2 linked regions of the Urbifossiella limnaea genome follow. The protein of the gene in region 2 interacts with the protein of the main gene of each other region in a pairwise test. Links are inferred from orthologs where the notes say so. Each region holds a gene or a part of one and is shown on either strand. Other genes may lie near its edges.

Evidence for each region.
Region 1: the proteins of leuS (region 2) and ligA interact in binary tests that used the Escherichia coli proteins (3 or more experiments, as listed by UniProt). The link is inferred for Urbifossiella limnaea from one-to-one orthologs.

Annotation. Positions count from the first base shown.
Region 1 is NZ_CP036273.1:6,315,036-6,326,819, reverse strand. The notes cover bases 5,752-8,674. They hold ligA (NAD-dependent DNA ligase LigA), read left to right. Parts: upstream 5,752-6,156; coding sequence 6,157-8,193; downstream 8,194-8,674. Other genes in these bases: ETAA1_RS25715 (thiamine pyrophosphate-dependent dehydrogenase E1 component subunit alpha), read left to right, coding at 8,358-8,674; ETAA1_RS25725 (AtuA-related protein), read left to right, coding at 5,752-6,093; ETAA1_RS25730 (acyclic terpene utilization AtuA family protein), read left to right, coding at 5,752-5,755. Also shown: ETAA1_RS25755 (hypothetical protein), read left to right, coding at 1-103; ETAA1_RS25750 (hypothetical protein), read left to right, coding at 100-354; ETAA1_RS25745 (hypothetical protein), read right to left, coding at 415-2,013; ETAA1_RS25740 (sigma-70 family RNA polymerase sigma factor), read right to left, coding at 2,081-3,784; ETAA1_RS25735 (hypothetical protein), read left to right, coding at 4,103-4,321; more of ETAA1_RS25730, read left to right, coding at 4,400-5,751; more of ETAA1_RS25715, read left to right, coding at 8,675-9,476; ETAA1_RS25710 (PSD1 and planctomycete cytochrome C domain-containing protein), read left to right, coding at 9,679-11,784. UniProt on the Escherichia coli protein: DNA ligase that catalyzes the formation of phosphodiester linkages between 5'-phosphoryl and 3'-hydroxyl groups in double-stranded DNA using NAD as a coenzyme and as the energy source for the reaction.
Region 2 is NZ_CP036273.1:3,750,758-3,762,778, forward strand. The notes cover bases 6,179-9,338. They hold leuS (leucine--tRNA ligase), read right to left. Parts: upstream 8,978-9,338; coding sequence 6,380-8,977; downstream 6,179-6,379. Other genes in these bases: ETAA1_RS15390 (hypothetical protein), read right to left, coding at 6,179-6,324; ETAA1_RS15400 (hypothetical protein), read right to left, coding at 9,157-9,338. Also shown: ETAA1_RS15360 (SIR2 family NAD-dependent protein deacylase), read left to right, coding at 1-248; ETAA1_RS15365 (bifunctional 5,10-methylenetetrahydrofolate dehydrogenase/5,10-methenyltetrahydrofolate cyclohydrolase), read left to right, coding at 245-1,120; chemotaxis-specific protein-glutamate methyltransferase CheB, read left to right, coding at 1,138-2,163; shc (squalene--hopene cyclase), read left to right, coding at 2,255-4,270; adenosyl-hopene transferase HpnH, read left to right, coding at 4,317-5,333; ETAA1_RS15385 (phosphorylase family protein), read left to right, coding at 5,339-5,947; more of ETAA1_RS15390, read right to left, coding at 5,896-6,178; more of ETAA1_RS15400, read right to left, coding at 9,339-9,645; ETAA1_RS15405 (DUF1559 domain-containing protein), read right to left, coding at 9,730-10,743; ETAA1_RS15410 (spinster family MFS transporter), read right to left, coding at 10,893-12,021.

The sequences.
Region 1 (11,784 bases), 2.6 Mb from region 2 along the record:
CGCCGGATGCGGGGCGGAGGGCGACCTCACCCGCCTTCAGTACGAAGTAGCTGCGGCCGTGGCGGAGAGCTGGGCGGTGTCATGGCGGAACGAGCCGACATGACCACGAACGAGCGGGCCGAACTGTTCGCGGCGCTGGCGGAACTGGCCCGGCGCTACCCACACTGGCGGGTCGGCCAACTCGTCGCCAACGTGGCCGGCTGGGCGGACGCGGACGTGTGGGACGCCGCGGACGATCAGCTTCTCGCCGCGGCGCGGGCGCATCTGGGGACGGCGACCGGACCGACCCCGGCAGCGCCATCGGCCGGCGCGGCGTGTTCGCTCCCCGAGATACCGAGCCCCGCGGGCCGCTGAGATGCCTGGGGCGGCATCCTGCTTCATCCTGTTCGTGCTGTCAAAAACTGCATCACCGCGTCACTCCGTCTTGCGGCCCTGGTTGGCGTCGTACCACGCCCGCAGCTCGGCGTCGCAGCGCGTCAGGCCGCGGCGCGTCAGCCACACCGTCGCGGCGCCCATCAGCACCAGCCCCGCCGCCCAGCCCATGCCCAGGCCGCCGGCCGCGGGGAGGTAGCACGCCGCTACTGGCACCAGCCCCGCCACCTCCGGCAGGCCCGCCTTCAACAGCGCGAACAGCACCAGGGGCAGGCCCAGCGTCAGGAACGACGCCAGCCCGCTCGCCTGCCGGCCGGTGCAGAACGCCCGGAAGCCGACCGCGAAGAAGAACATCCACAGCACCGCCCCGCCGATCGCCGCGGCCAGCGCTTCGTACCACTCCACCCGCCCCGCCACCGCCAGCGCCACCCACAGCAGCTCCGCCACGTACAGGTAGTGGTGCCCGCGCCGCCACGCCGCCGCCAGCGACGCGTGCCAGTAGTCGCGGCCGTCCAGGTCCGTCAGCAGCAGTAGTTCCAGCCGGCGGCAGCGGTCGCTGATGGTCGCGTCCCAAAGGCCGAACTGGAACGCCGCCGGCACCGCCGCCAGCACGCACATCGCCGCCGCCACGGTGGGGGCGCCGCCCCAGTTCTCGAACAGCTGGAACACGAGCCGGCCGAGCCACGCCGGCCACGCGTCGCCGGCCATCAGGTACACCGCGTAGGCCAGCCCGAACCCGCCCGCGAGCCACAGGTTCACCCGCCCGCCGTACTCCATCACCCGCCGCACCGCCCACCACGACAACGGCCGCTCCCCCACGTCCTCGGTGCGGGCGGCGCGGTCGGCGGTCAGCGGCCGGTAGTGGCGGTCGTGGAAGTGCGGCTTCAGCCGGAACGCGGCCCGCAGCGCGAACAGCGCCACGGCGACGGCCGCGGTCTGGTGGAGCGTCACGAAGCTGTCCCACACTTCGGCCGGGTCGCGGGCCGGGTCGAACCAGTTGCGGACGACGCCGAACGGGTTCTCGTTGTGCGCCGCGAGCACGGCCGCCTGCACGGCGTTGGCCCACGCCGGCGGCAACTGTGCAAGCCACAGCGGCAGCTTCTCCGCGGCCAGCACGCCGACGACGAGGTACACCAGCACGCCGAACAGCGCCACGATCTCGGCCGCCTTCCGCCCCGCGAACGGCTCGTAGGCCCACACGGTGACGCCGAGGCCGGTGACGACGCCCCACGCGAACGGCATCAGCGCCAGCGGCCACAGGTCGGCGGGCGTGATGAGCCCCTGCCACACCAGCGCCGCGAGCGCGGGCAGGCCGGCGAGTTGCACCACGGCGAAGCGGCAGATTCCGACCGCGGCTTCGGCGAGGAACACGCCGCGCGGCCGCAGCGGCGACACGAGGAGGAACTCGAGCGCCTGGCTCTTGGGGAGTTGCGTGAGCCGCCAGCCGACGAGCGCCCCGCCCTCGACGATGCCGAGGACGAGCGCGAAGTTAGCGACGGCGGTGCGGCCGGCGGGGGTGGGGTTGTTGACCGCGGCCCACGCCAGCAGCACGCACAATACGGCGTGCAGGGCGACGGCCTGCCGCAGGCTGCGGCGGCGGACGGGCGACGCGACGGCGGCGGCGAAGAACGGGCGGAACATGCCCGAAGTGTAGTGCACAAACCGGTTCGACGCCCGGGGGGCGACCGCCCCCGGGCGTCGAGCCCGCTTACGGCCGGGTCGCCGGCGGGACCGCCCGCGGGGCGGCGCGCTCGGCCTGCTCCAGCGTCAGCTGCGCCTCCCGGAGCATCAGCTGCGCCCGCTCCACCTCCAACTTCGCCCGGTCGAGTTCGCCGGCGGGCACGACGCCGCGCTTCACCTGCTCCTGCAACTGCTGGGCGCCCAGCACCTTCTCGCGGACGGTCAGCTCGGCCAGCTGCACCCGCACCTTCAGCACCTCCAGGTTCGCCGCAGGGGCGGGGGCGGCCGCCCGGGTCGGGGGCGGGGCGGGCGTGGTCGGCCCCGGCGGAACCGGCGCCTTCTTCGGCTCGGTCGGCCGGCTCGGCTCGGCGGGCTCGCGGGAACCCTTCTCCTTCAGCCGCGCCTTCTCCCGCGACAGCGCCTCGTCGGCGCGGGCGCGGTCGGCGTCGCGCTCCGCCTGGGCACGCCGAGCCAGCGCCTCGGCCAGCACCTGCGCCCGCTGCGCCTCAACCGCCTGTTCGGCCGCGCGCCGGGCCTCCGCGTTCCGGTCCGCGGCCGCCTTCTCGGCCATCGCCCGCGCCTCCTCATCTCGGGCGCGGGCCAGCTGCACGGCCTCGGCGTACCGCCGGACTGCCTCGGCGGTGTCGGCGTCCGACCACCGGGTCAGCTCGTTCGCCCGCTCGGCCACCTTGTCCGCCTGCCCGGCGGCCTTCGCGGTCCGCTCTCTGACGAACAGGTCCACCAGCGTGGCCCGCCGGTTCGCGTCCTTGCTGGCGAGGAAGAAGTGGACCTCGGCCGGCGTCGGGTCGGTGCCGCGCAGGTCGCGGCTGACGCGGCGGATGAACGCCTCGTCGGTGTCCCTGGGTTCCTCCAGACGGGCCGTCAGCGGCCGCGCCGGCGGGGGCGCCGGCTTCGGCGGTTGCGCGGTCCCCACTCCCACGCCGACGGCCAGCGCCAGTACGCCGGCGGTCACGAGCTTGAACTTGGACATCGCCACTCCCTTCAGGAATTCGTGGGACAGGGCCGCGGCCCGCGGGCTCGCCGCGGCGGGGTCCGCCGCCAGCCGGCCCAGCCGCAGCGCCGCCGTCGCGTCCGGGGCCACCGCCAGCGCGGCCAGCCCCGCGGACAGGCCGATGCCGCGCCGCACCAGTCGTTCGCCGAGCAGCCGCCGGCCGCGCTCCAGCCGGCCCTTCACGGCGCCGGCGTCGATCCCGAGCCGCTGCCCGGCCTCGTCGCGGGACAGGCCCTCGAGGTAGCACAGCACCAGCACGTCGCGGTACGCGGCCGGCAGGCGGGCGAGCTCGTCGTCGAGCCCGGCCCGCACCTCGGCCCACGCCAGCGCGTCGGCCGGGGTGCGGCCGTCGGGCACGGCGGCCGCGTGCTCGCGGGCGGTGCGGCGGCGGTCGGCGCGGCGGAGCCGCAGCGCGACGCGCCGGGCGACGCCGTGGAGCCAGCTCGCCAGCGACTCGGACTTCCGCACCGCGGCGGCCCGGCGGGCGAGCACCAGGAACGTGGCCTGGAGCGCGTCCTCGGCGTCGTGCCGGTTGCCGAGCAGCCGGGCGCAGACGCCGAACACCATCGGCCCGTGCCGCTCGGCGACGACGCGGAACGCGGCCTCGTCGGCGGCGGCGACGCGGCGGAGCAACTCCGGGTCGGCGGCGCCGCGGAGGGCTTGCACTTCGAGCAGTTGGAGGAACGGGCGGACGCCGCCGGTTCCGGCGTGGCTGACCATCGGCGGCGGACCTCCTGGCCGCGGCGGCGGGTTTTGTGAGGGTAGTGCCCGCCGGCCGCGGCACGGCACGCGGGAATCGGGCGGACTTTCCCCACCAGGGTAGCGGCGGTGGCGGGCCGTCGCAACGCGGCCGGCGGCGGCACCGGATGCCTTCGCGCGGCGGCACATGCGGCATCGGTCGGCGCAACGCTTTTTTGTTTGACACCGGTCCGCGGTCGCGGATACTCATGAGCAAGCGAGCTCTCAACCGACCCGATTCCGTCGCTGGCGAGGCCGTCTCGCGCGCCCGCGGCGGAAGCCCCACGTAGGTGAACGGCGATGTCCAAGCCCCGGTACTTCCTGCTCCTCGCGGTCGGCATCCTGGCGCTCGGGTGCTTCATCATCATCCGCCGCGAGGACGTCAAGCCGGAGGAGTGCTCGCAGTACCTCGGGATGACGTGCATCGTCCTGGCCATCTGCGTCGCCGCCCTGATCGAGGCGCTGCAGGCTGTGCACAAGCGGGTGGAGGAACTGGAGCGAAAACTCGCCGGCAAGTGATCGCCCGCGGCAATCCGTCGGCCTGACCCGTGCTCTACGAAGCCCCGCCGCGTACGATACCCCGCGGGGGAGCGCCACATGCGGCGGGTGCGCGTCGGCAACGGGTGCGGGTTCTGGGGCGACAGCCCCGACGCGCCCGTCCGCCTCGCGGAAGCCGGCCGCCTCGACTACCTCACGCTCGAATACCTCGCCGAACTCACCATGTCGATCCTCGCCGTGCAGCGGCAGAAGGACGCCGCGGCCGGGTTCGCCACCGACTTCCCCCACGTCCTCGGCCGCCTCACCCGCGCCCTCGCCGAGCAGCCGAACCTCAAGATCGTCACCAACGCCGGCGGCATGAACCCGCACGGCTGCGCCGCGAAGGCCCGCGACGTGCTCGCCCAGGCCGGGCTCGACGGCCGCCGCGTCGGCGTCGTGAGCGGCGACGACCTGATGCCGCGGCTCGATGAGCTGATCGCCGCCGGCCACCCGCTGAGCCACCTGGATACGGGCGAGCCGCTGGCGACGGTGCGCGACCGCGTCGTCAGCGCCAACGCCTACCTCGGGGCGCGGCCGATCGTCGAGGCGCTGAGGCTCGGCGCCGACATCGTGGTGACGGGGCGCGTGGCGGATGCGTCGCTCACGGTCGGCCCCGTGGCGCACGAGTTCGGCTGGGACTTCGGCGACTTCGATCGCCTCGCCGCGGCGACCGTGGCGGGCCACCTCATCGAGTGCGGCGCGCAGGCGACCGGCGGCCTGTGGATCAACGCCGACGACGCGACGCACCTCGAAACGGTCGGCTACCCGATCGCCGAGATCGGCGACGGCGGCGACTTCATCGTGACGAAGCCGGACAACACCGGCGGCGTCGTGAACGTGGAGACGCTGGCGGAGCAGCTGCTGTACGAGGTCGCCGACCCGGCCCGGTACTACACGCCGGACGTGGTCGCCGACTTCACCACGGTGCAGCTGCGGCTGGCGGGGCCGGGCGTAGTCGCGGTGACCGGCGGGAGCGGCCGCGGCGTGACGGACACGTACAAGGTGTCGGTGGCGTACCGCGACGGGTACATGGCCGCGGGGACGCTCGTCATCGCCGGCCCGAACGCCGCCGCGAAGGCGCGGCGGTCAGGCGAGATTCTGCTGGACCGGCTGCGACAGGCGGGGCTGACGTTCGCGCACAGCCTGGTGGAAACGCTCGGCGCCGGGGCGTGCGTGCCGGGCGTGGTGACGGCGGCGTTCGACCCGCCGGAGGTGGTGCTGCGGGTGGCGGTGCGCGACCCGCGGCGGGGTGCGGTGGAGCGGTTCACGCGCGAGTTCGCGCCGCTGGTCACGTCTGGTTACGCCGGCACGACGGGGTACACGACGGGCCGGCCGCCGGTCCGCGAGGTGTTCGCGTACTGGCCGGCGCTGGTCGCCAAGAGCGCCGTACACGCCACGGCGGAGGTGCTGCCGTGACGCGGGTGCCGCTCTCGACGCTGGCCCACGGCCGCAGCGGCGACAAGGGGAACCACGCCAACGTGGCGGTGATCGCGTACACCGACGCGGGCTACGCCTGGCTCCGTGAACACCTGACGGCGGCGTGGGTGGCGGCGTATTTCGCGCCGTTGGGAGCGTCGCGGGTGAAGCGGTTCGAGGCGGTGAACGTGCGCGGGCTGAACTTCGTGCTGTACGACGCGCTCGCGGGCGGCGCCAGCACGTCGCTGCGGACCGACACGCAGGGGAAGACGTTCGCGCTGGCGCTGCTGCGGGCGGAGGTGGACGCGCCGGCGGAACTGTGCGCCAGGCGCGCCTGACCACCGACCTTTCTTTTCGCCCCGGGTGCGGGCACAATCCCCCCATCCCCCGGGGAACAGCCCATGCCCAAGCCCGCCGCCCGCGCCGCCGAGCTCCGCACGCTCATCGACCACCACAACCACCGCTACTACGTCGACGCCGCGCCCGAAATCTCCGACCGCGACTTCGACCGCCTCCTCGACGAACTCACGCAGCTCGAAGCGAAGCACCCCGAACTCGCCACGCCCGACAGCCCCACCCGCCGCGTCGGCGGCGCCCCGGTGGACGCGCTCACCTCCGTCCGCCACCGCCAGCCGATGTACAGCATCGAGAACAGCTACAACCCGGACATGCTCCGCGAGTGGGACACCTCCGTCCGCAAGGCGCTCGGCAAGGAGGCGGTCACCTACGTCGTCGAGCTCAAGATCGACGGCGTGGCCATGTCGCTGAGCTACGAGCACGGCCTGCTGACGCGCGGCGTCACCCGCGGCGACGGCGACGCCGGCGACGACGTGACGCACAACGTCCGCACCGTCGGCGGCGTGCCGCTGAAGCTGCGTTCCGACAAGCCGCCGGCGCTGTACGAGGTCCGCGGTGAGGTGTACCTGACGCGCGCCGAACTGATCCGCATTAACCGCGAGCGCGTGGCCGCGGGCGACAAGCCGTACGAGAACTGCCGCAACCTCACGGCGGGTTCGATCCGCATGTTGGACCCGCAGGAGGTGGCGCGGCGCAAGCTCCGCTTCTTCGCCTACGCGCTCGGCGCCCTCGACGGCTTCGCCGTCACGTCGCACCTCGCGTCGCTGGAGGCGATGAAGGCGTTCGGCTTCCCGGTGAACCCGGAAACGAAGCACTTCCCCGACATCGACGGCGTTATCGCCCACTGCGCGGAGTGGAACACGAAGCGGCACGACCTGGGCTACGACACCGACGGCATGGTCGTGAAGGTGGACGACTTCTCGCAGCGCGAGCGGCTCGGCTACACGAGCAAGTTCCCGCGCTGGGCGCGGGCGTTCAAGTTCGAGGCCGAGCAGGCGATGACCAAACTGGCCCGCGTCGAGGTGCAGGTGGGTCGCACCGGTAAGCTCACGCCGGTGGCGCACTTCGACCCGCCGGTGCGGCTGGCCGGCACCACCGTCAGCAAGGCGAGCCTGCACAACGCCGACGAGATGGAGCGGAAGGACGTCCGAGTCGGCGACACGGTCGTGGTCGAGAAGGCCGGCGAGATCATCCCGCAGGTGGTGCGCGTGGAGACGGCCGCCCGCACCGGCGCGGAAACGAAGTTCGCGTGGCCGACGGCGTGCCCGGTTTGCGGCGCCGCCACGAAGCGCGACGAGGGGAGTCCGTTCTACTTCTGCACCGCCCCGCGCGGCGCCTGCGGCGGCCAGTTGAAGCGGCAGTTGCTCCAGTTCGCCCGCCGCGCCGCGATGGACATCGAGGGGCTCGGCGAGGCGGTGGTCGACGAGCTCCTCGCCGCCGATCTGGTGGAAACGCTGCCGGACCTGTACCGCCTCACGAAGGAGGACTTGCTGAAGGCCCGACCGCCGAAGGACGCCAAGAAGGCGAGCGGCAAGTGGGCCGACAACCTGCTCGACGGCATTCAGGCGAGCAAGCCGCGCGGGCTGGCGCGGGTGCTCGCCGGCATCAGCGTCCCCGGCGTCGCCGACAGCATGGCCGACATCCTGGCGCAGGAGTTCCTGACCATCGACGCGCTGCTGGCCGCGACCGACGAGCAATTGTTGGCCGCCGAGGGCGTGGGGCCGGAGCGGGCGAAGGGGATTCGCGCGTTCTTCGAGGCGGACGCGACGCGGAACATGATCGCCGACTTCCGCGAGCTGGGGCTGACGCTGACGGAGGAGAAGCGGGCCGCGGCGGCGACGGCGGCGGGGCTGCCGTTGCAGGGGAAAACCGTGGTGGTAACCGGGACGCTGACGCGGTATGGCCGGGAGGAGATCGAGGACGTGATCCGCAAGGCGGGCGGCAAGCCGAGCGGCAGCGTGAGCAAGAAGACGGACTACCTGCTGGCCGGCGAGAAGGCCGGCAGCAAGCTGGACAAGGCGAAGGAACTGGGCGTCGCGGTGCTGACCGAGGACGACTTCGACGCGCTGATCGGGAAGTGAACAGGCGAGCGGCCGGCGTGAGCCGGCTGTTGTCGAGCGCCACGGACGCGCACGACAACAGCCGGCTCACGCCGGCCGCTCGCCGGGTTCCCCACTACCGTCGCCCGTCCCCGTGGTATAATGCCGATACCTCTTCCACCCCTTCCCGTCCCGGGGTCGCTTTCATGCCGGAGCAAAACGCCGACGAGGAACCTCCCGAAGGCCGCGCCGGCGGGCCGCGCCGCAGCGGCGCGAGCACCCGCCCCGCGGCCGTCGTCCGCACCGGCCGCGACGCCATCTCGGCCGAACTGGCGCTGACGCTGTACCGCCAGATGGTTCGCACCCGGGCGCTGGAAGAGCGCTCGATCAAGATGTCGAAGTCGGGCGAGGCGTTCTTCTGGATCGGCGGCCCCGGCGAGGAGGCGTTCAACGTCTGCCTCGGCCGGCAAGTCCTCAAGGGCCGCGGCCCCGCCTTCGACTACCTCCACCTCCACTACCGCAACGCCGGCACCATGCTCGCCATGGGCATGAGCATGACCGACCACCTCCGGCAGCTGGCCATGCGCGCCACCGACCGGCACAGCCGCGGCCGCAACTTCGTCGGCCACTACTGCGTCCCGGAGTGGAACGTCCTGCCGGTGTCGAGCGTGATCGAGGTGCAGTACGTGATGGCCCCCGGCACCGCGCTGGTGCAGAAGCGGTACGGCGGCGAGGGGATTTCGGTCGTCGTCGGCGGCGACGCCGGCACCGCGGAAGGCGACTTCGAGAGCTGCCTGAACTGGGCGACGCAGCCGGGCAATTCGCTGCCGGTGCTGATGATCGTGACCAACAACCGCACGGGCATTTCGACGCCGTTCGAGACCGTCCACACGCGGCGGCCGATCTCCGACCGGGCGCTGCCGTACGGGGTGGACTCGGCGACGGTGGACGGGACCGACCCGGTGGTGGTGTGGCACGCGCTGGACCGGGCGATGCGGGTGTGCCGGCAGGGCCGCAAGCCGTACCTGCTGGAGGTGATGGTGAGCCGGATGCACGGCCACTCGTCGAGCAGCGGCGCCCAGCGGGACTGGGCGGAGGCCGACCCGCTGGCGCTGTTCGAGCAGCGGCTGATCGACGCGGCGGCGATCGACGCCGACGGCGTCCGGCAGCTGCGCGACGAGGCGCGGGCCGAGGCGGACGCGGCGGCGGTGGAGGCGACGAGCGAGCCGCACCCGACGCCGGCCGACCTGTACCGCGACACGTTCGCGCCGAGCCCGGTGGACGCGGTGTACCCGAACGAGTACACGGGGCTGCCGGGCCGCTGAGTGCCTGCGGCTTGGTGCTTCCGGCGTCTGGTCCGGAGCCCCGAAGGGGCGGTAGCCAATAGCCCAGGGCGCAAGCCCTGGGCTATTGGCTGACGCCCCTTCGGGGCTCCGCCACACGCATTCGCGCCTTGCACCCGTCCCCGCGCCCGCTTACGCTACACCACAGCCTTCCTCCCGCGCCCGTCCGCCCCGGACCCGCCCCATGCGGACTCCCCTCGCCGCCCTGGCGCTGCTCGCCGCCGCGTCGCCGGCCGTCGCCCAGGACTACCGCAAGGACGTGCAGCCGCTCCTCCGCGAGCGCTGCTACGCCTGCCACGGCGTCCTGCAACAGAAGGCCAAACTCCGCCTCGACACCGGCGCCGCCATGACCGCCGCCGGCGCCGTCGTTCCCGGGAAGGCCGCGGGAAGCGAGTTGATCGCGCGGGTGACCGCGACCGACGACACGCGGATGCCGCCGGAGGGGCACGCGCTCACGGCCGAGCAGGTGGCGAAGCTGCGGGCGTGGATCGACGGCGGGGCGAAGGTGCCCGCCGACGACCGCCCCGAGCCCGACCCGCGCGACCACTGGGCGTTCCGACCCGTCGTGAAGCCGACGCCGCCGGCCGCGGGCAACCCGATCGACGCCTTCGTGGTCGCCGGCCGGGGCAAGCTCACTCCCGTCGGCCCCGCCGACAAGCGCGTCCTGCTGCGGCGCGTTTACCTGGATTTGATCGGTCTCCCGCCGACGCCCGCGCAGCAAGCCGCCTTCGAGACCGACGCCCGCCCCGACGCCTACGAGCGCGTCGTCGATGAACTCCTGGCGTCGCCGCAGTACGGCGAGCGTTGGGCGCGGCACTTCCTGGACATCTGGCGCTACTCCGACTGGTGGGGGCTCGGGGCCGAGCTCCGCAACAGTCAGCGGCACGTGTGGCGGTGGCGCGACTGGGCCGTGGAGGCGTTCGCCGCCGACGTGGGCTACGACGAGATGGTCCGCCAGATGCTCGCCGCCGACGAGCTGTACCCGACCGACCCGCTGAAGCTCCGCGCCACCGGCTACCTGGCCCGGCCGTACTTCCTGTTCAACCGCACGACGTGGCTCGACGAGGTGGTCGAGCACACCGGCAAGGGGCTGATGGGGCTGACGACGAACTGCGCCAAGTGCCACGACCACAAGTACGACCCGGTGACGCAGACGGACTACTACCGCCTTCGCGCCGTGTTCGAGCCGTACCAGCTCCGCACCGACCTGACGCCCGACCTCGACGAGGTGAAGGCCGGGCTGGCGCGGGCGTTCGACGCCAACCCCGACGCCAAGACGCCGTTCCACGTCCGCGGCGACGAGCGCACCCCTGACAAGACCCGCGTCGTCGAGCCGGGCCTACCGCGCTTCCTGGCGCCGACCGGGCTGACGATCGAGCCGGTGAAGCTGCCGCTGCTGGCGGTGCAGCCGGGGCTGCGGCCCGACATCGCCGCCGCGCACGTGGCGAAGGCGTCGGCCGCGGCGGACGCCGCGAAGCTGCGAGCGCGCGCCGCGGCGAAGGCGCAAGCGGTGGTCGGCGGGCCGTCGCTCGGCGTGGTCCTGGCGCTGGAGAAGGCCACAAAGGCGGCCGACGACGCGCTCGCCGCGGCGCGCGAGTTCGAGGGGCACGCGAAGGCCGGCACAGTGCCGCCGCCGGCACTGGCGCAGCGCTTCCCCGGCGCCGTCCGCACCCGCGAGTCGAACCTGGACACCGACGCCGCCGCGAAGGCCCGGCCGTACCCGACCACGAGCACCGGCCGCCGCACCGCGCTCGCCCGCTGGCTGACGGACCGCAGCAACCCGCTGACGGCCCGCGTGGTCGTGAACCACGTCTGGCTGCGGCACGTCGGTCAGCCGCTGGTGCCGACGGTGTTCGACTTCGGCCGCAAGGGCACCGCCCCGACCCACCCCGAGTTGCTCGACTGGCTCGCCGCCGACTTCATGGAGCACGGCTGGTCGTTCAAGCACCTCCACCGCGTCGTCGTCACGTCGGGCGTGTACCGCCTGTCCTCCTCGGCGAAGGGGGCGGAGGCGAGCGCCGCGGCGGACCCCGAGAACCGCAAGCTGTGGCGCATGAACCCGACGCGGATGACGGCGCAGACGATCCGCGACAGCCTCTTGCACCTGAGCGGAGAACTGGACCTGACGCGCGGCGGTCCGCCGATCCCGCTGGCCGAGCAGGACACGAGCCGGCGGCGGGCGATGTACTTCTTCCAGTCGCACAACGACCACCACAAGCTGCTGTCGATCTTCGACGACGCCAACGTGCTGGACTGCTACCGCCGCACCGAGAGCGTGGTGCCGCAGCAG
Region 2 (12,021 bases):
CCCCGGACGTGTGGGACGCCGCTCAGATCGCGGCGTCCGAGTGCGACGTGATGCTCGTCGTCGGCACCTCCGCTGTCGTACACCCGGCCGCGTCGCTGATCCCGATCGCGAAGCGGACCAACGACGCCACCGTCGTCGAGGTCAACATGACCCGCACCGAGGCCAGCCACTACGCCGACGTCGGCCTGTACGGCCCGGCCGGCGAGGTGCTCCCGAAGCTCGTGGCCGAACTGGAACGAACCGCATGACCGCGACGCGACTGGACGGCAAGGCGCTGGGGCAGACGATGCGGGCCGAGGTCGCCGCGGAGGTGGCGGCCCGGGTCGCGGCGGGGAAGTCGCGGCCGGGGCTCGCGGCGGTCATCGTCGGCGACAACCCGGCGAGTCACGTCTACGTCCGCAACAAGCACAAGGCCTGTACCGACGCCGGTCTCGCCACCTGGGTTCACACGCTACCCGCGACCACCACCCAGGCCGAACTCCTGGCCCTCGTCGCCCGGCTGAACGCCGACCCGGCCGTTCACGGCATCCTCGTGCAGTTGCCGCTGCCGAAGCAGATCGACGAGGACGCCGTCCTCCGTGCCGTCACGCCGGCGAAGGACGTGGACTGCTTCCACCCCGAGAACGTCGGCCTCCTCGCGGTCGGCCACCCGCGTTACTACCCGTGCACGCCGCACGGCGTCTTCCACCTCCTCGCCCGCAACGGCTTCGACCCCGCGGGGAAGGAAGTCGTGATCGTCGGCCGCAGCAACATCGTGGGCAAGCCGCTGGCGCTGATGCTCGCCCAGAAGCGCACGGCCGCGAACCCGGCCGGCGGCGACGCGACCGTCACGATCGCGCACACCCGCACTGCCGACCTGACCGCTGTTTGTCGGCGGGCCGACATACTCGTCGCCGCCGCCGGCGTGCCGCGCGTCGTCACGCCCGAAATGGTCCGCCCCGGGGCCGTCGTCGTGGACGTGGGGACGAATTCCATGGACGGCAAGCTCGTCGGTGACGTTCACGAGGGCGTCGCGGCCGTGGCGGCGGCCCTCTCTCCCGTCCCCGGCGGCGTCGGCCCGATGACCATCACCATGCTACTCGTGAACACGCTCGCCGCGGCCGAACACATCGACGGGTGAGTGGTACAATTCCCGGTATGCGGGTCGCAATCGTCAACGATCTGGCGCTGGCTCGGGACGTGCTCCGGCGGGTCGTCCGGTCCGTACCGGGGTACGTCGTCGCGTGGGAGGCGGTGGACGGCGACGACGCCGTGACGAAGGCCGTAGCCGACCGGCCCGACGTGATATTGATGGACCTGGTGATGCCGCGGCTCGACGGGGCCGAGGCCACGCGGCAGATCATGCGGCAGGCCCCCTGCCCCGTTCTGCTCGTCACCGCGACCGTCGGCGGCAACATCGCGCTGGTCTACCGGGCGATGAGCGCCGGGGCGCTGGACGCGGTCGAAACGCCGACGCTCGGCCCCGGCGGCGTGCCGCACAACGCCGAGCCGCTGGTCGCCCGCCTCACGAAACTCGACGCCGCCCTCCGCGGGCAGACGGGCTCCGGTTTCGTCCCCGTTCCGGCGACGAAGCCCCCGTCGATCGACGTGCCGCGGATCGTCGGCGTCGGCGTGTCGACCGGGGGGCCGGACGCGCTCGCGGCGGTACTCGCGGCGTTGCCGGTCGGCTTCCCCGCGGCCGTGGTCGTCGTTCAGCACATCGCCGCCGAGTACGCCCCGGGTCTGGCCGAGGCACTCCGGCCGCGCTGCCGGTTGCCGGTCCGCGTGGTCGCCTCCGGTGAAGTGCCGCACCCCGGGACGGTCTACCTGGCCGCGACCGACGACCACCTCGAACTCGCGTCCGATCTGCGGCTGCGGTACACGCCGGCGCCGCACTCGGCGCCGTACCGGCCGTCGGTGGACGTGTTGTTCGCCAGCCTCGCCGCCCGCGCGCCGCGGCCGGGAGTCGGCGTGCTCCTCACCGGCATGGGCACCGACGGCGCCGACGGGTTGCTGAGGTTGCGGCAAATCGGGTGGCATACTATCGCCCAGGACGAGGCGACGTGCGTCGTGTACGGGATGCCGAAGGCCGCGGTCGAGCGCCGCGCGGCGACCGAGGTGCTGCCGCTGGGCCTGATCGGGGCCGCCGTCGTGAACCAGGTGCGGAGCCGGACCAGGTCTTGACCCGCCCGCGCCGGTTGCCCTTGCTCCCCACTTCGCCCGCGGGTTAGACTCTACCCACACCCGCCACGCGCCGCCGGAAAGGATTCCGCCCGTGACGCGCCCCGCGCCCCCGGACGCCCGCACCGCCGCCTTCCTCGAAGCCGTCGACGACGCCGTCGGTCGCGGCCGCCGTGGACTACTCGCCCGCCAGAAGCCGGACGGACACTGGGTCGGCGAGCTGGAAGGCGACACGATCCTCGAATCCGAGTTCATCCTCCTCCTGGCCTTCCTGGGCAAGGCCGACGACCCGCGCGTCCGCCCCGCGGCCAACTACCTTCTTCAGAAGCAGCTGCCGAGCGGCGGCTGGCCGAACTACCCCGGCGGCCCCGCCGAGGTCAGCGTGTCGGTGAAGGCGTACCTGGCGCTGAAGATCGCCGGGCACGCCGCCGACGAGCCGCGGATGCGCCGCGCCGCCGCCGAGATTCGCAGCATCGGCGGGGCCGAGGCGACGAACTCGTTCACGCGCTTCTACCTCGCCCTGCTCGGCCAGCTGCCGTACGCCGCGTGCGCGAGCGTGCCGGCCGAGATCATCCTGTTCCCGCGCTGGTTCTACTTCCACGTCTACGCCATGTCGGCGTGGAGCCGCACCATCTTCGTGCCGCTCAGCATCGTGGACGCCTACAAGCCCGTGACGCAGCTGCCGGGGTCGCAGGGCTGCCGCGAACTGTTCCTGAACCCGCCCGAGACGCCGCGCTGGCCGGCGACGCCGACGACGCAGTGGTTCTCGTGGACGAACTTCTTCCTCGGCGTGGACTGGTGCTTCAAGGCCGCCGAGAAGTTGCGGCTGACGCCGCTGCGTGGGTGGGGCGTCCGCGAGGCGCGGGCCTGGATGCGCGAGCGGATGGCGGAGAGCGACGGGCTCGGGGCGATCTTCCCGCCGATCGTGTACCACGCCATCGTGCTGAAGTGCCTCGGCGTGCCCGACACCGACCCCGAAGCCCGCTGGGTGATGAAGCAGCTCGACGACCTGTGCATCCCCGAGGGCGACACGCTGCGGCTGCAGCCATGCCTGTCGCCGGTGTGGGACACCGCGTTGTCACTCATCGGCATGGCGGACGCCGGCGCGGCCGCGGCCGCCGACTGCGACGCGGCCGTGCGCTGGCTCCTCGACAAGGAAGTGCGGCGCGAGGGCGACTGGGCGAAGACCGTGCGCGGCGTCGAGCCCGGGGGCTGGTTTTTCGAGTACCGCAACGCCTTCTACCCCGACACCGACGACACCTCGATGGTGCTCATCGCCCTGGCGCGCACCGGCCACGCGACGCGCGTCGCGGCCGCGCCGGCGGTCCGCCGGGCGCTCGACTGGCTGCTCGCGATGCAGAACTCGGACGGCGGCTGGGCCGCGTTCGACCGCGACATCGACAAGCAGGTGCTTGAAAAGGTGCCGTTCGCCGACCACAACGCGATGCTCGACCCGAGCTGCCCCGACATTACGGCCCGCGTCCTCGAATCGCTCAGCCACTACGGCTACCGCGTCGGTCAGCCGCCGGTCGATCGAGCCGTGCGGTTCATCCTCGCACGGCAGGAAGACAACGGCAGCTGGTTCGGCCGGTGGGGCGTGAACTACGTCTACGGCACCTGGCAGGTGCTCGTCGGCCTCGCCGCGGTCGGCTTCGACATGACGCAGCCGGTGGTCCGCCGGGCGGTCCGCTGGCTCAAGGACGTGCAGAACGAGGACGGCGGCTGGGGCGAGAGCTGCCGCAGCTACGACGACCCGACGCAGGCCGGCGTGGGCCCCTCGACCGCGTCACAGACCGCGTGGGCGCTGCTCGGGCTGATGGCCGCGGGTGAGACCGACACGGCCGAGGTGCGGGCCGGCGTCGAGTACCTGATCGGCACCCAGGCCGCGGACGGCGGGTGGGCCGAGGAGCCGTTCACCGGCACCGGCTTCCCGCGGGTTTTCTACCTGAAGTACCACCTGTACCCGGTGTACTTCCCGCTGATGGCGTTGGGCCGCTTCGCGGCAGGCTACGGGCGTCGGGAGTCGGGACTTCGGGCAGACCAGGCCCACCCGGCTCCGCGCCCCCGGATGCAGGCCGCGGCGGTTCGGTCCCGGAATACCGAATCCTGAATCCCGAATCCCGAATCCTGCCGGCGCCGCCGGCCCGGAGAAGGACATGCGCTTCCCGCTCAGCCTGACCACCGACATGGCCGGGTACATGATCAAGAAGAAGATCAAGCGCGAGCGGCGGTTCCCGCTCGTGCTGATGCTGGAGCCGCTCCACGCCTGCAACCTCACTTGCACCGGGTGCGGCCGCATCCGCGAGTACGAGAGCACCATCAAGGAGAAGCTCACCGTCGAGGAGTGCCTCGACTCGGTGGACGCGGCCGGCGCCCCGATCGTGAGCATCTGCGGCGGCGAGCCGCTGATCTACCCGCAGATCGGCGAGTTGGTCCGCGGCGTGCTCAAGAAGCGGAAGCACATCTACCTCTGCACGAACGGGATGTTCATCAAGAAGAAGCTCCACCAGTTCAAGCCGACGAGCCGGTTCTTCTTCAACGTCCACCTCGACGGCCTGGAGAAGACGCACGACAAGGCCGTCGAGCGGGACGGCGTGTTCAAGGAGGCGGTCGAGGGGATCAAGGCGGCGAAGGCGGCCGGGTTCATGGTGTGCACGAACACGACGGTGTTCCAGGACACCGACATGGCCGAGGTCGACGCCCTGTACGCCTACCTCTCGCAGCTCGGCGTCGACGGCTTCATGCTGTCGCCGGCCTACGGGTACGCGGCCGTGTGCAGCACGAACCCGGACGCGGCCGAGATCTTCCTGACCCGCGACCAGATCAAGCAGAAGTTCAACGAGGCGGCCGGGCTGTTCAAGAAGTACGCCATGAACACGTCGCCGGTGTACCTGGAATTCTTGCAGGGGAAGCGCGACCTGACGTGCGCCGCGTGGGCCAGCCCGACCCGGAACGTGAAGGGCTGGAAGGGGCCGTGCTACCTCATCACCGACGAGCACCACCCGTCGTTCGGCGACCTGATGGAGAACACCGACTGGTCGAGCTACGGGTACGGCAAGGACCCGCGGTGCGAGCACTGCATGATGCACAGCGGGTACGAGGTCGCGGCCGCGCTCGGCGTGAACAGCCGGCTCGGCGACAGCCTGAAGATGCTCCGCTGGCAGCTGACGTGACCGGCGTGCTGTTCGCGCTGGAGCGCGAGGCGGCCCCGTTCCGGCGGCTGGTCCGCGGGCGGCAGGACGTGGCCGTTCGCGTGTCGGGCGTCGGTCGCGCCGCGGCGCAGGTTACGGCGCTGAGGCTGGTCGACGAGGTGCGGCCCGACCGCGTCATCGCCGCCGGCTTCTGCGGGGCGCTCGACCCAGGATTGAAGGTCGGTGACATCGTGGTGTCACCGCGAATCGTGACGGTCGATCGAATCGTCGGACCGCCGGGCGAGAAGGCTGCCCTACGAGCCTCGGCCGGGGCGGACGCGGTGGACATGGAATCGGCGGCGGTCGAGGAAGCGTGCCGCGAGCGCGGCGTGAGTTTTTTCGCGGTACGGGCGGTGTCAGACACCGCCGACGCCGAGTTGTCACCCGAGTTGGTACGGTTGCTGAGCGGGGGCACGGTCTCGGTGCCCCGTGTGCTGTTGGCCCTGGTCCGACGGCCCGCCTTGCTCCCCGAATTCTTGCGGCTCGGGCGCGACACCGCGACCGCGGCCGGCACACTCGCCCGGGCGCTGGTCGCCAAGCTGGATCAGGAAGCGGGCGCGTCCGACACGATCACCAGTTCCCGCTCGCGGACGTAGGCTTCACCCGAGCCCAGCTCCGCCGGCGTGGCGCGGTCGTGGTACTCGGGCGGTTCCGCCTCCTCGCCGCTCCAGCAGGCGTACACCTCGACCTCGCGCTGGTGTTGCAGCGCGACCGCCAGGTAGTCGCCGAACGCCCGGCGGCACGCCGCGGTCGCGGCGTCCACCTCCGCGTCCGGGTCGTCCGTGCCGTACGGGCCGTAGTGGAACCCGCACCCGCAGCCGTCCTGCGACCCGGCGAAGTACACGTACGGCTTCGTGAACCGCTGACGGACCGGGTCAGCCGGGTCCGACTGCTCGACGACGTGGAACGCAGGCCGGGACTGGTCCCACGGCCAGGTCGGCAGTGGGTAGTCGGAGCCAACGTAGACGACCATACACATCGGCTTCCCTCCGGTGGTTCGGAGCGGACACGCGGGCCGCGAGGTAGGTTCAGACCACGACGACGTTGACCAGCTTCCGCGGCACCACCTTCACCAGCTTCACGGTCTTGCCGGCGATCGCGGCCTGAACCGCGGCGTCGCCGCGGGCCGCGGCTTCCAGGTCGGCGTCCGACACCTCGGCGGGCACCTTGAGCCGGGCCTTCAGCTTGCCGTTCACCTGCACCGGCACCTCGATCTCGTCCGCCTTCGTCAGCGCCGGGTCGAACGCCGGCCACGGCTCGTAGGCCAGCGTCGGGCCGCGGCCGAGCGCCCGCCACAGCTCCTCGGCCGCGTGCGGGGCGTAGGGGGCGAGCAGCAGCACGAACGGCTCCAGCACCGCCCGCGGCCGCGCTTCCAGCTTGTTGACGTGGTTGACGAACTCCATCATCGCCGCGATCGCCGTGTTGAAGCGAAGACCGTCGGTGTCCTCGGTGACCTTCTGGATGGTACGGTGGAGCACCCGCAGCGTGTCCTTGTCCGGCTCAACTTCCTTCACCGCCGCGTGCAGCTTCAGCTCCTCGGCGGTGTCGTCCACGATCAACCGCCACGCCCGCGTCAGGAAGCGGTACACGCCCTCGATCGACTTCGTGTTCCAGGGCTTTACCGCCTCCAGCGGCCCCATGAACATCTCGTACAGCCGCAGGCTGTCGGCCCCGTACTCCTGCACCACGTCGTCGGGGTTGATGACGTTCCCGCGGGCCTTCGACATCTTCTCGCCGTTTTCGCCGAGGATCATGCCCTGGTTCACGAGCCGCTGGAACGGCTCGGCGCACGGCACGTAGCCGCGGTCGAACAGCACCTTGTGCCAGAACCGGCTGTACAGCAGGTGGAGCACCGCGTGCTCGGCCCCGCCGACGTACAGGTCCACCGGCAGCCAGTACTTCAGCTTCTCCGGGTCGGCCAGCACCTCGGTGTTCTGCGGGTCGATGTAGCGGAGGAAGTACCAGCACGAGCCGGCCCACTGCGGCATCGTGTTCGTCTCGCGCCGGTAGGCCACGCCGTCGCGCGTGACGTTCACCCAGTCCGTCGCCTTCGACAGCGGCCCCTCGGGCGTGCCGGTCGGCTTGAAGTCGGCGAGGTCGGGCGGGATCAGCGGCAGCTCGGTCGTCGGAAGCGGCACCAGCTCGCCGTGCGGGCCGTGCAGCACCGGGAACGGCTCGCCCCAGTAGCGCTGCCGGCTGAACAGCCAGTCGCGCAGCTTGTAGTTCACGCGCCGGCTGCCGAGCCCGCGCTCCTCCAGCCAGGCGGTGATCTTGGACTTCGCGGCCGCGGTGTCGAGCCCGTCCAGCGGGCCGGAGTTCACCGCCACGCCGTCGTCGGTGTATGCCTCGGTCAGGCGAGCCATCGTGCTCCCGGTTCGCTTCAGCCACTCGGCGGTCGGCGTCACCACGGTCACGACCGGCAGGTCGAACAGCTGCGCGAACTCGAAGTCGCGCTCGTCGTGGCCGGGGACGGCCATGATGGCCCCGGTGCCGTAGCCGGACAGCACGTAGTCGGCGATCCAGATCGGGACGCGCTCGCCGTTCACCGGGTTTACGGCGTAGGCGCCGGTGAACACGCCGGTCTTCGTCTTGGCCAGCTCGGTGCGCTCGAAGTCGCTCTTGCGGGCGGCGGCGTCCTGGTACGCCTTCACGGCGGCGGCCTGTTCGGGGGTCGTGATCCGCGGCACCAGCGCGTGCTCGGGCGACAGCACCATGTACGTGGCGCCGAACAGCGTGTCGGGCCGCGTGGTGAACACGGTGATCGGTTCGGAAACGGCGGGCTCACGCCCGCCGCTCGCCAGTGCGAAGTGAACCTCCGCCCCCTCGCTCTTGCCGATCCAGTTCCGCTGCATCTGCTTGATCGACTCCGACCAGTCGAGGCCGGCCAGGTCGTCGATCAGGCGCTCGGCGTAGGCGGTGATCCGCATCAGCCACTGGCGCAGCGGCCGACGCTCGACCGGGTGGCCGCCGCGCTCGCTCTTGCCGTCGATCACCTCCTCGTTCGCCAGCACGGTGCCGAGCGCCGGGCACCAGTTCACCGGCACCTCGGCCTGGTACGCCAGCCGGCGGTCGTCGCGATACTGGCGAACGGCGGCGTCGCCGCGCGCGGCGACATCGGGGGGAATGGGTAGCTCCGCGATCGGGCGGCCCTTCCCCGCCGCGGCGTCGTACCAGGTGTCGTACAGGACCAGGAAGATCCACTGGGTCCAGCGGAAGTACGTGGGGTCGGTGGTGTCGACCTCGCGGTCCCAGTCGTAGGAGAAGCCGAGCGACTGAATCTGCCGGCGGAACGTGGCGATGTTCTGCTGGGTCGTGATGCGCGGGTGGACGTTCTTCTCGACCGCGTACTGCTCGGCCGGCAGGCCGTAGGCGTCCCAGCCCATCGGGTGGAGGACGTGGAAGCCGCGCATCCGCTTGAAGCGGGCGAGGATGTCGGTGGCCGTGTACCCTTCCGGGTGGCCGACGTGGAGGCCGGCGCCGCTCGGGTACGGGAACATATCCAGGACGTAGAACTTGGGCCGGCCGGCGGCGGCCGGGTCGCCGGGGTCGGGCGTGCGAAAGGTCTTGTTCGCCAGCCAGTACTGCTGCCACCGGCGCTCGACGTCGGCGGGGTTGTAGCTCGGCATCAGCCTCGGCCTCGGTGGGGGTGCGGAATCTGGCTTACGGCAGAGGAATAACGTGTCAACGCCCCGCGAAGTGATGTCCGACGCTTGAGCCGGGTTCACGGTCGGCGCCGGGCGGGAGACGAAAACGACGGCGGCCGGCGACCCGATGGGTCGCCGGCCGCCGTCGTTTTCGGCCGAGATTACGAATCGCCGACGGCCTTGCCAGCACCGCCGCCACCCTGCTTCGGACCGGCCCCCGGGGCCGGGGCGACCGCGCCGCCGCCCTTCAGGTCGAAGTTGTGGGTGTTCGAGCCGGAGGTAATTTCGACTGAGAGCTTGGAGCCGGTGTTGTACTCGCCGGGGATGTACTGCACCTTCTCCTCGTCCTCGGTGCCGGGGTCGCTCTCGTTCTTGACCTTCTTGCCGGTCCCCTTCAGCCAGGTGATCTGAACGGTGTACTTACCCGGCACGAGCTTCTTGTTCGTCGGAATCTTGTAGGCGCCGCCGACGATCTGGCCGGTCGCGACCGCCTCCTTCCCGCCCTCCGTGAGGAACGCGATTCCGCCGCCGTCCACGTTCTGGCCGTCGATCTTCACGGTGCCCGAGATGTTGGGCCCGCCGCAGCCGACGACGAACACGAGAGACAGTGCCGCCGAGCCGAGCGCGATTCGGAGTCGCCGCGGGAACATGGGAGGGGGTTCTCTCAGGGGGTGAACGGAAACGACCCGGGCGGACGACGGCCGTCGTCCGCCCGGGTGATACGCGGGTGATGGTCAGTCGATCGAGACCGGCCGCCGGTCGTTCGGGTGCTGGAGCTTCTGGAGCGTGAAGTTCGTGTTCAGCGCCGGGAAGCCGACGTGGCTGTCGGTTGTGTCCGCGTCGATCGAGTCGGTCAGGAAGACCACGTGACCGTCGGCCATTGCGAACAGAACGCCACCCGTGTGACCGCTGCTGTAGGCCAGTCGCTCGTTGTTGCCCGTGTTGAACGGGGGGTTCGTGATCGGGACCGGGCGGGGGTTGATCCCGTACCCGGGCCGACCCTCGAAGCTGGCCGAGGTGGTAGTCGAGCGGACGTACATCGCCCCGACGTTGAAGATGCCGTCGCGCTCGCCGAGCAGGATCGTGTTGCTCGAGCCGTCGCGGATGGTGTCGACACTGAGGGCGTCCGGCACGTTGCTCCCGTTCGTCCGACCCGGCCCGAGTACCTCACGGTTGCAGACGTAGTTGTTGGTCGCGAAGTCCACGGCCCAGCTCGGGGCGGTATTCAGGTCCGGCAGGACGTCCGACGGGCAGCGGTACAGCGTGAGGCGGGTCGAGCAGAGCGTCACCAGGGCGGCGGTGTTCGGCCCCGAGTTGAACTGCGCGGGGAGCGGAACGGTGTCCAGGACGTTGGCCGGGGGAACGGCCAGCTGGGAGTAGAGGTTACCCTGCTCGATGTACGGCATGATCAGCGTGGCCCAGGTCCAGCCCGGGCTCGGCGCCACCGCACCGCTGGTCGAAGTCAGGTGCCCGGCTGGCAGCTTCTTCTGGCTGTCCTGGAACAGGTGCATGCCGAGGGCCAGCTGCTTCAAGTTGTTCAGGCACTTGGCCCGGTTGGCCGACTCGCGAACCTTCTGCACCGCCGGCAGGAGCAGGCCGATCAGAATGGCAATGATGGCGATAACGACCAGCAGCTCGATCAGGGTGAACCCCCGCCGGCGCCGAATCGGAGGAGGCATGAACGAGAGCTTCAGCACGACCTTCTCCAGGAAGAGTTGGGGGCGAACGTAGACCGGTACGGAGTACAATGACGGGCTCTAAGAGCCTATGTTACGAGCAAACCGGAGCGAACGCCAGCGAAAAGACGGGGGTCGGGGTCAATTTTTGCCGCCCCGCAGTGCCCGGAGCCCCGTCGGCGCCGGCGGTACAGTTACGACGCCGCCGCGCCCGAATGGTTTCACGAACTCGCGGCGCGGGCCGTGTCGGCGTCCAGGTAGCGCGCCCCGACCACCCACAAGATGCCGCCCGCGAGGATCATCACCGACGTGGCCAGGAACGCCGTCGTCAGCCCCCAGGCGTCGGCGGCCAGGCCGATCAGCGGCGGCGAGATCACGTCGCCGAGGATGTGGATGACGAAGATGTTGATGGCGAACGCGGTCCCGCGGATGTCGGCGCGGGTGACGTTCGCCAGGATCGTGTTGGCCGGGCCGGTGTTGACGAACAGGCCGAACACGGCCACGAACAGCGGCAGCCACGCCCACGGGAACGGCACGTACAGCATCGCCACGAACAGCGGGAACGACAGCACCGTCCCCCACCCGGCGACCTGGAAGTACGCCCCGCGCACGCCCTTCGCCCGGAGGTTGTCGCCGAGCCAGCCGCCGAGCAGCGTCGCCCCCAACCCGGACAGCACGACGATGGCGCCGAACCGGGTGCTCACGCCGCCGACCGTCGCCGAGTCGGCCGTCGGGGCCGCCTCGTAGACCCGCTCGCCGTACTGCCGCAGCCGGTCCGGCCCCAGGAGCTCCAGCAGCAGCGCCTTGAAGGCGGGGAAGTCGTACTCCTTCTCGCCGGCCACGCTGCGGAGCCGGGTCGTCACCTCGTCCGGCACCACCCGCGACTCGTCGCTGGCCTTCAGCTCCTCCAGCTTGGTCACCGCCGCGGGCGTCAGGGCGAAGCGGGCCTCGCGCTGGAAGATGTACGTCGGCGCCCACGCCGCCACGCCGCCGAGCATGAACGTGGTACACGTCATGCCGGCGCAGCAGAGGACGAACGACTTCACGCCGGTGAGCTCGCGGAGGACCGCGAGATACCCCGGCGACCTGGCCTTCGGTGCGTCCGCAGCCGGCGCGAGGTGCACGCGCGGGTCGCGCATCAGGAAGCACAGGCCGCCCAGGATCAACCCGGGTATCACGACGACCTGGAACGCCATCCGCCAGCCGAACGCGCCCGCCACCAGCCCGCCGACCACGAACCCGAGCGCACTCCCGACCGGAATCGCCAGGTAGAACCACGACATGACCTTGCCGCGGTCGGCCACGGGGTACATGTCCGAGAGCATCGACGGGGCCACCGGCCCGTAAGCC